3 regions of the Pseudobutyrivibrio sp. AR14 genome follow, and region 1 is predicted to be linked to each of the others. Evidence: predicted binding sites of a transcription regulator. Region 1 holds the regulator's gene; each other region holds the start of a gene.
The links. The regulator HrcA, encoded in region 1, represses chaperone genes, less so after heat shock. The targets are predictions, from matches to a motif close to TGTTAGCACTCNNNNNNNNNGAGTGCTAACA.
Positions count from the first base shown of each region.

Region 2: a site for HrcA is predicted at 2,132-2,162, ahead of clpB (ATP-dependent chaperone ClpB). Genes of this name have one in related genera too.
Region 3: a site for HrcA is predicted at 1,924-1,954, ahead of BLP50_RS05300 (Hsp20/alpha crystallin family protein). Genes of this name have one in related genera too.

Region 1 covers NZ_FMUY01000002.1:218,620-221,908, reverse strand. Annotated here, with positions in the region: gene dnaK (molecular chaperone DnaK) at 1-826, opposite strand, end outside; gene grpE (nucleotide exchange factor GrpE) at 911-1,498, opposite strand; gene hrcA (heat-inducible transcriptional repressor HrcA) at 1,541-2,587, opposite strand; gene BLP50_RS02780 (sensor domain-containing diguanylate cyclase) at 2,864-3,289, shown strand, end outside.
Region 2 covers NZ_FMUY01000004.1:184,913-188,201, forward strand. Annotated here, with positions in the region: gene clpB (ATP-dependent chaperone ClpB) at 1-2,055, opposite strand, end outside; gene BLP50_RS05280 (DUF1848 domain-containing protein) at 2,199-3,140, opposite strand; gene BLP50_RS05285 (NUDIX hydrolase) at 3,140-3,289, opposite strand, start outside.
Region 3 covers NZ_FMUY01000004.1:188,780-192,068, forward strand. Annotated here, with positions in the region: gene BLP50_RS05290 (YlmH/Sll1252 family protein) at 69-839, shown strand; gene BLP50_RS05295 (hypothetical protein) at 994-1,791, shown strand; gene BLP50_RS05300 (Hsp20/alpha crystallin family protein) at 2,083-2,523, shown strand; gene BLP50_RS05305 (DNA alkylation repair protein) at 2,609-3,289, opposite strand, start outside.

The sequences.
Region 1 (3,289 bases):
ACTTAGCACGTGTAAGGTTCATATCAAAGTGCTTTGGACCCTCTGCTGTAGCTGTGATGAATGGAAGGTTGATGTTTGTAGTTGTAGCAGATGAAAGCTCCTTCTTAGCCTTCTCAGCTGCTTCCTTAAGTCTCTGAAGAGCCATCTTATCTGTTGAAAGATCTACACCTTCAGCTGCCTTAAACTCAGCAAGCATCCAATCTGTAATCTTCTGATCGAAATCATCACCACCAAGTCTGTTGTTACCAGCTGTAGCAAGAACTTCGATAACTCCATCACCAATCTCTATGATAGATACATCAAATGTACCACCACCAAGGTCATATACCATAATCTTCTGCTCCTGCTCATTATCAAGACCATAAGCAAGTGCAGCTGCTGTAGGCTCGTTGATGATACGCTTTACATCAAGACCTGCAATCTTACCAGCGTCCTTTGTAGCCTGACGCTGAGCATCGTTAAAGTAAGCAGGAACTGTAATAACAGCCTCTGTAACCTTTTCATTTAAGTAGCTCTCAGCATCGCTCTTAAGCTTCTGAAGAATCATAGCTGAAATCTGCTGTGGGCTATACTTCTTATCATCGATGATACGGCCATTGTCTGTACCCATATCTCTCTTGATAGAAGAAATTGTCTTCTCAGCGTTTGTAACTGCCTGACGCTTTGCAGGCTCACCAACAAGTCTCTCACCTGTCTTTGTAAATGCAACGATAGATGGTGTTGTTCTAGCGCCCTCTGTATTTGCGATAACAGTTGGCTTACCACCTTCCATAACAGCAACGCAGCTGTTAGTTGTTCCTAAATCGATACCAATAATCTTTCCCATGATTTATATCCTCCTACTTAATAAATCTTACTAATTAAGTCTTTCTTAATTTGATTGTCGATTTGCTCGACTTATAAAATCATTTTAGTTCGCAACCTTAACCATTGAATGACGGACTACAGTGTCGTTATACATGTAACCCTTCTGGAATTCCTCCACTACGATGTTCTCGCCAACTTCCTCATCCTCAACGTGCATTACTGCATTGTGGAAGTCTGGATTGAATTCCTGACCTACAGCCTCGATTGGCTTTACACCAACCTCTTCAAGTGTTGTAAGTAATTGCTTGTATATCATAAGCATTCCATCTGCAAATGGATCTGCCCCTTCCTCAACTGTAGCAAGACCTCTTTCGAAATTGTCTACTACAGGGAGAATCTTTTCTACGATGCTCTTTGCACCTGTTGCAAACATCTGAGACTTCTCAATTTCAGTTCTACGTCTGAAATTTTCAAACTCAGCCATCTGACGCATTACCTTGTCATTAAGCTGCTCAATCTGCTCGTCTCTCTTATCTTTTTTCTTTTCTTTTTTCTTTAAGCTTTTTTTTGAATCCTTATCATCCTTAGCTTCGGCTTCTTGTGCCTCTGCTTCAGGAGCGGCTTCTTCGGTCATCTCTTCAGCATTTTCCACAGCTTCTTTAACTGCTTCTTCTGTAGAGAACTCTTCCATTTTTTCTTTATTCTCTGCCACTATTATTTCTCCTTATATCTATCATGTATCTTTGCCTTCTTTTTTCAGGAGCTTATCAAGCTGCCCCTTAAGGCTCTTTATATTATCAACAACATTCTCATAATCCATTCGCTTAGGACCTACGATACCAATAGTACCCTTAACACCATCACCAAGCTCATATGTTGCTGTAACAATCGAACAGTCCTTCATAGTGGAAATTGGGCTCTCATCACCGATGTATACTTGGATGCCTGTCTCCTCATCAGATGACTTATCAGTAAGGAGCTCAATCAAAGACTGTTTTTCTTCAAATGTATCAAGAAGTTCTGATGCCTTCTTAGAATCAGATAACTCTGGGTACTTAAAAATATTGGTAGCACCAGAAGTATATACCTGCAAATCCTCATCCTGAGTAATTGTCTCAGCTACTGTATCAAGAACCTGAGAGATAATCTCATCGTGAATACCAGCCTGTTCCTTAAGCTTAGAAATAACTGCCAAATTAATTTGGTCAATTGAAAGTCCATTTAGATTAGTATTTAAAAGCATATTAAGCTTAAGTAATGTCTCATTATCAAGTGGCTTGTCCACATTAATGATTTTGTTCTTAACTATGTTGCCATCCATGACAACTACTGAAAGCAATTGATTCTCATCAACAGCTGAAAGCTGGATAAACTTTAATCTATTTGAAATAACTGATGGAGCAGAAACCAATGTAGCATACTGAGTGTTTGTAGCTAGTACCTTTGCCACATTCTTAAGGAGTGTCTCCATTTTCTCCTCTCGCTCTATCATCCATTCCTTCATATCTGAAACTTCCTTATCTTTTGAAGCAATCAGATTGTTAACATAGAATCTGTAGCCCTTATCAGAAGGAATACGACCTGCGGAAGTATGAGGCTGAACTATATAACCTAAATCCTCTAAATCCGACATCTCATTTCTAATAGTAGCGGAACTGAGATTCAAATCAGTATATTTTGAAATGGTACGGGAACCAACCGGCTCACCCGTCTCCAGATAGTTTTTGATAATTGCATTTAAAATCTTAACTTTTCTCTCATCAAGCTCTGTATCAGCCATACATTCACCTCACTTCAAGAAGAAATTAGTAATCAATAATTTAAATACTTTTCTTGTTAGCACTCATCTCAATGGAGTGCTAATCATTTTCTGATGTTAATTTACACCTACATAAAAGGTTTGTCAACCGACTTTAGACTTTTTTTATAAATCCTTTATTTCTTTAATATAAAAGGATTTTTCATTACCCCATTTCACAATAATGGCACATTTTTTTATTAATATTTATTGTAGTGATTTGCCGATGACCATTAACCAGCGCAAAAGGATTGTTTTATGGAATCAGGTGTTTACACTCAGTTAAAAACAATGGTTAATAGCTTCACTCTTCCGGGAGCCGTCTTCTCAGTGGAAAAAAACACAGATGGCTCTTGTGGTGATGTGCGCTTTTTTGCAATCAATGAAGCCTTCAAAAGGGGCTATTACGACATGTTTATAGCAGCAAATGATTGTAATAATAAAACTATAACCTATGATGAAATCCACACTCTAATCGAAGGACAACCATATACTACCAACCTTCCAAAAGAACCTAATTTTGAAGAAATCTGCTTTCGAGCAGCATGGAAAGGCGAGCATATTCACACATATGTAGATACCAGAAAACTGTACGGTTATTGGACCGAGGATATCTTGCTCCCTGTAGAATGTTCTCATCCAGATAATATTTCTTACTGTCTGTTTCTTTATACACTAAACAAA
Region 2 (3,289 bases), on a different contig from region 1:
AGGATGGGCCTTCTCAACCTCATCAAAAAGTACTACCGAATATGGCTTACGTCTAACTGCCTCTGTAAGCTGACCGCCCTCATCGTATCCTACATATCCTGGAGGCGCTCCGATAAGTCGGCTCACGCTGAACTTCTCCATGTACTCAGACATATCAAGTCTAACCATTGCATTCTCATCATCGAAAAGTGCCTGGGCAAGTGTCTTTGCAAGCTCTGTCTTACCAACACCTGTAGGACCTAAGAATAAGAATGAACCGATTGGCTTGCTAGGGTCTTTGATACCAGCTTTTGAACGAATAATCGCCTCTGAAACAAGCTTTACTGCATCGTCCTGACCCATTACTCTCTTGTGAAGTTCCTCATCCAGATGAAGTGTCTTGCTACGCTCAGTCTCATTTAATTTAGCAACAGGAATACCTGTCCACCGAGAAATGATTCGGGCGATTTCCTCTTCAGAAACATTCTCATGTACAAGACTTTCATTTCTGCTCTTAAGCTTCTCCTCAGCTTCTGCAAGCTGTGCCTGTAGTTCTGGAAGTCTGCCGTACTGAAGCTTGGCAGCCTCCTCCAAGTCGTATTTTTGCTGAGCAATCTTTATCTGACCCTGAACATCATCAAGCTCTTCCTTGGCCTTTGCCACATCCTCAACCAGCTTTTTCTCATTGTCCCAAGCAGCCTTCTTTGTATTGTACTCGTCTCTAAGCTCTGAAAGCTCCTTTTGAATATCTGCCAGTCTATCCTGAGAAAGCTTGTCCTTTTCCTTCTTAAGAGCGGCCTCCTCAATCTCAAGCTGCATAACTCGACGATTCATCTCATCAAGCTCTGCTGGCATAGAGTCAAGCTCTGTCTTAATAAGAGCACACGCCTCATCCACAAGGTCAATTGCCTTATCAGGAAGGAATCTATCGGATATATATCTATTAGAAAGTGTTGCTGCACTTACAAGTGCGCCATCTGTAATTTTTACGCCGTGGAAAACCTCGTATCTTTCCTTAAGTCCACGGAGAATTGAAATGGTATCCTCTACAGTTGGCTCGTCAACCATTACAGGCTGGAAACGTCTCTCAAGAGCTGCATCCTTTTCAATGTACTCTCTGTACTCATCAAGTGTTGTGGCACCGATACAATGAAGCTCACCACGGGCAAGCATTGGCTTTAACATATTGCCTGCATCCAATCCGCCACTTCCATTTTTACCTGCACCGATGATTGTGTGAAGCTCATCTATGAAAAGAATAATCTCGCCGTCAGAATTCTTGATTTCATCAAGGACTGCCTTTAATCTTTCCTCGAATTCACCCTGATATTTTGCGCCGGCAATCATAGAGCCGATTTCAAGTGAGAATACCTTTTTATTTTTAAGGCCATCTGGCACATCTCCTCTGACGATTCGCTGAGCTAGTCCCTCTACTACTGCAGTCTTACCAACACCAGGCTCACCGATAAGAACCGGATTGTTCTTAGTCTTACGACTTAAGATTCTGATCACATTTCTAATCTCTTCATCACGACCAATTACTGGATCAAGCTTGTTCTCTCTAGCTCGCTCTACCAAATCATAGCCGTACTTTTCAAGAGTGTCATATGTAGCTTCTGGATTATCCGTATTTACGGTTTGATTTCCCCTAACTGTTGCAAGTACAGCAAGAAATGTATCTCTATTGATTCCAAACTGCTTGAAAATATTTTTCACTGGAGTACTAGGCTTTTTAATCATGGCAAGCATAAGATGCTCTACAGAAACGTAGCTATCTCGCATTGCCTTTGCCTCGTCCTCAGCGTAAGTAAGCGTGTAATTAAGGTGCTGACCGACTCTCAGGTCGCCCCCTTGAACCTTCACTCTAGCCTGAAGAGCTGCATCCACAGCACTTTCAAACTGGCCCACATCTATATTCATCTTGCTAATCAATGAAGGAATCAATCCATTCTCCTGACGCAACAGCGCCATCAAAAGATGCTCCTGCTCCAGCTCCTGATTCCCATAATCCATTGCTATCTTTTCACAGGCATTGATTGCCTCAATTGATTTCTGCGTAAATTTCTGAATGTTCATATTCTCACCTCCTAAACCCTTGGTGTTCTCCCTGTAAATTACTATCACAAATTTTCTAATTATGTTTTAACATAAAAATTAGCACTCATCAAGAGAGAGTGCTAATAATTTATAATTATTTAATAATTCCGGCAAGCTAGACCTTATATAAACTGAAAAATATTCATCTGATTATCTACCCAGCTGCGCTGCTCAGCCTCAGTCACAATATCATCTGGCCCTATGTTTCCTATTAAAAGAGGAGAATTCACATCGTGGAATCCTCTGTTGATTCTGACTTGATTTATATCATTGTTGGCGTAGCAGTATTTACAGAAATGGGCACAGGTGTCGTAGGCTCCTATGTCTGCTGTGATGTAGCAGGAGCAATTTTCTCTGGCTGGCTTGTTCTTGGATTTTGGAACTACAAGGCTTTTGCCAATTGCTTTTTCATAGTCAGCTATAGTCATGCAGCCTCCGCAGTCAGCTCCGTATTTTGCCAGAAAATCACCTTCTGCACATGGCTTTACCACCATGTCATGGGCTGCTGCTATCTCCACCATTTTCTGTCCCAGGTACACCTTTTCTTCGGCAGTAACACCCTTGGCCTCTGGGAAATTGCGTTTTACCTTTTCATATATATCTATGAAGCTGATAACCACTCGATTGGTGTACCCCTCTAGATTGGCGGCCATCTCCTGAAATCTTTGCAAATGATAGTCTACAGTGTATTTTTCATCCACAAAAATTGGGTCGTAGCGCCATCCCACAGAATTAATCCCGACTCTTTTAGAAAGCCACTTAAAATCCTCCATGACCTTCTCCTTATCCGGCACCCCAGGCTCTATGTCCTTGCCATAGCCAGTTATAGTCACATACCAAAACTGCCCATAGCCATCCAGCAAATCCATGTATTTAAAAAATGGCCCCGGATTCTTGCTGCAAAATCCAATGACATCCACCACTTCTCTATCCAACCTATATCGACTCACCTGCAGAGGGTTGTATGGATTTCTCACCATGACAAATCCCTCCCTTAATCTGTTGGCAAACCACTCAGGATAAAATGCAGGAATATCAGTCCTCTGTCCTGTATTTATTATCATTAATTCTTCTCCGCCAAAAGAAGGGCCAACACATGAGATACCTGTGGAAAATCTCCCGCCTCAATCAGTGCATCAATCTCTTCTTTTGTATATAGGTCAACATTTAAAAACTCTGTGTCATCCAGATTCTGGCCACTTACCTTGTGACA
Region 3 (3,289 bases), on a different contig from region 1:
TATTATATAATCCCTACAGTAACGGCTAGTTACACATTTTATATATGAAACTATTTCACGAGGTAACCATGAACGAGCAGGATCAAATCCTTTACAATAGAATAATTGAGCTTTCAAACAGGGCTTACAAAAATAACATTTACGTGTTTTCCGACTTTTTGAGTCTCAGCCAGCAGGACCTATTTTTCCAGGCTACTAGGGATAAATCATTTGCCCCTATCGCCTACGATTTGTTTGGTGGCTATGAAAATTGCGAGAGAAAAATGGTGCGTTTTGGCAGCGAAAAAGACTTTGGCTATGAAGTAGTTTTTCCTATTAAATGTATCAAGATTGAGCCACTTGCCAAGAAATTTGCCAAGGCTTACACCCACCGTGACTACCTAGGCAGCCTTATGAGCCTTGGAATAGATAGGAAAAAATTCGGTGACATCTTCGTCGATGGCATGGACGCCTACATGTACGCAGACGAATCCACCGCCGATTACCTTTTGGAAAACTTTGTCTCAGTGGGCCGCAACTCAGTAAAATGTTCTTTTTCTGAACTGCCAGAGTCCTACAAGCAGGCCAATCTCAAGGAATCCACTATCCAGGTGGCATCTCCTAGGGCTGATGCAATCATCGCACGAGTTTACAACCTAAGCCGCAAGGATACTATCCCTTATTTCACCGAAAAAAAGGTATCTGTTAACGGCCACATCGTAGAAAATAACGATAAAATCCTAGCCGCTGGGGACTCTGTTTCAGTCCGTGGATTTGGAAAATTCAACATTGTCTCTGAGGGAGGACTTTCAAAAAAGGGCAAATTAAACCTTACAGTTGAGATATTTGGGGCCAAATAGAGCCAAATAACGCCAAATCGTTATATTATATCGCTAATTCCCCGCCCTCCATTTTAGTATATTTACACAAAGTTTATTCTACATATAGTGTCACACTACCCCACTGGTACAAAATATGGTATTATACTTATAAGTGGGAGGGTGTCATATGGTTATGAATGACATATTATTCAAGACTCATCTGAATTATCAGATTGAGACAAATAATGACAACGAAATAGAAGTCCCGTTATCTATGGACGACCTACGGGATATTGATTTACACAGATGTCGCTTCACTGAATTTCAAAAAGCCATTTCTTACATTCGAGACAACAACAACGACCTGCTCTTTAGCGACTCTAGTATCGATGCCATTAAACCTGCAGATTTTTCCGACGACAAAATTTACAACTTTATAGAGCTCATTGAATTTGCCCGCCATACTGCTATCACTATTGGAAACATGGGTCTTTTTAGCGAGCTTCAAAAGATTTCCACTGCTGCAGATAAATTTACTTATCAATCTAGACAGACCGAAGGAAGGAAAACTGAGCCAGTGCTTTCTTTCCAGGATTATGATAATTATGAGGTAAAGGATGCCAACTACGCCATTACTTCAGAAGAGATTGGAAGCTATGTTCTCAGCGGAGGAATGGACGAGGCTGTACGTGTAACCGCCTTTTTCCATGACAGTTCTACACCTGTTTGCCCGATTATATTGGTCCGCTTTTTCTCACTTAGCACTAGCACATATTTACCAAACGAAGACATCATAAACCTTGATACCATTTTTAAGCCTAACGCCTCTATCATAGAGACTTTCGCTTACTTAAGTTATCAGGACTATATGAAAAATACATTCAACCAAACTTTTGACAAGTTGATGTTCAGTGGTGCCATTGATGTAAATACCCTAGACGATATGTACTCAAAACACTACGACTTAACTTTATATGACCACCTAAACTAATTAGGATGTGTTCCCCTTTATCCCTTTGGCCTGGCCAAGGGGATTTTTCTTTGGCGGTTTTTCTTATCCCAGTTCACCGCCCCAAGCTCATTATCTGACAATTTATAAAATAATTCTTAAATAATTATAAATTATTAGCACTCTCTATTGACGAGTGCTAATTCAGGGTGTATAACATAGTTACAACAAGGGAACAAATAAAAACAAAATGTTCCTGAACCAACTTGACTGACCCATCAGTCACCTAACGGGATTATTACAATATCATATATATTTAAGGAGGTAGTAATTATGTTAATGCCTAGTATTTTTTCAAATGATTTTATGGATGATTTCTTCTCAGTACCACGTGTAACAGGTTTTGGTCACTCATATGACAATGACTTCTCACGTATGATGACAACTGATGTAAAAGAAAATGAAAATGGATATCAAGTTGATATGAATCTTCCTGGATTTGCAAAAGAAGATATTAAAGCAGAGCTTAAGGATGGCTATCTCACAATCAAAGCCGAGACTAATCAGAACAATGATGAAAAAGATGATGACGGCAAATACATCCGCCGCGAGCGTTACACTGGTTCTTGCAGCCGTAGCTTCTACGTAGGCGATGCAGTTACTCAGGAAGATATTCACGCAGCCTTTAAGGATGGTGTACTTAGCTTGAATATTCCTAAGAAAGAAGCAATCCCTCAGCAAGATGAGACAAAATACATAGCCATTGAAGGCTAACCATTTTTCCCCCTTTTTATACAGGATTTTTCCTAAATGCCAAATCCCCAGCAAGTAAAATTGCTGGGGATTCTTTTTGTTTAAATTATTTTATTTTTAAAGTTCGTAAATACGTTTTTTGCTCTGGAGTGATTCTAAAACTTTCTACAGCCTTTTGAATAGTCTTGTTGTGAGTCCACTTTTCTAGCTTTTTTTCAGTAATAAATGGCAAAATGTTATCGTATTGTTTGGCTAGTGCCGTAGCAAAATACCAGGCAATCATCATATTTACGTAGTACTCCTCAGAGCGCACCTTAGCTACCATCTTGGCATACTTAATGTCAAAATCCTCATCTAAAAAATGCTCCATCAGCATCTTAATGGCGAAACGAATTGTATACGTCTCATCGGACTTTATCCAGGTATCAATCTCCTGTAGCAATTCTTTTTTATGCTTCTTAAAAATCTTTGGAGACATCTGGTCGCATGTGGCCCAATTATTTACATAAGGTAAAAATTGATTGAGCCTCTCCATACATTTTCCGTAGTCTTTCATATCTGAAATAATAAATGCATGAAGTTGATTTTCATCAAACAGCTGGTGTGGCAACTGATCTAAAAATGCTGACACATCATCTCTTTTGCCAAGCTCCTTGGCATATTTTCTAAGTTCAGGTGTCCTGACTCCCACAAAATAATCAATGCTAACATTTGGAATCAGGTTTGACTGAAAATCTCTATACTCCACATCCTGGCGGGCATTCAGCCCTTCTTTGATTTCCTCTGC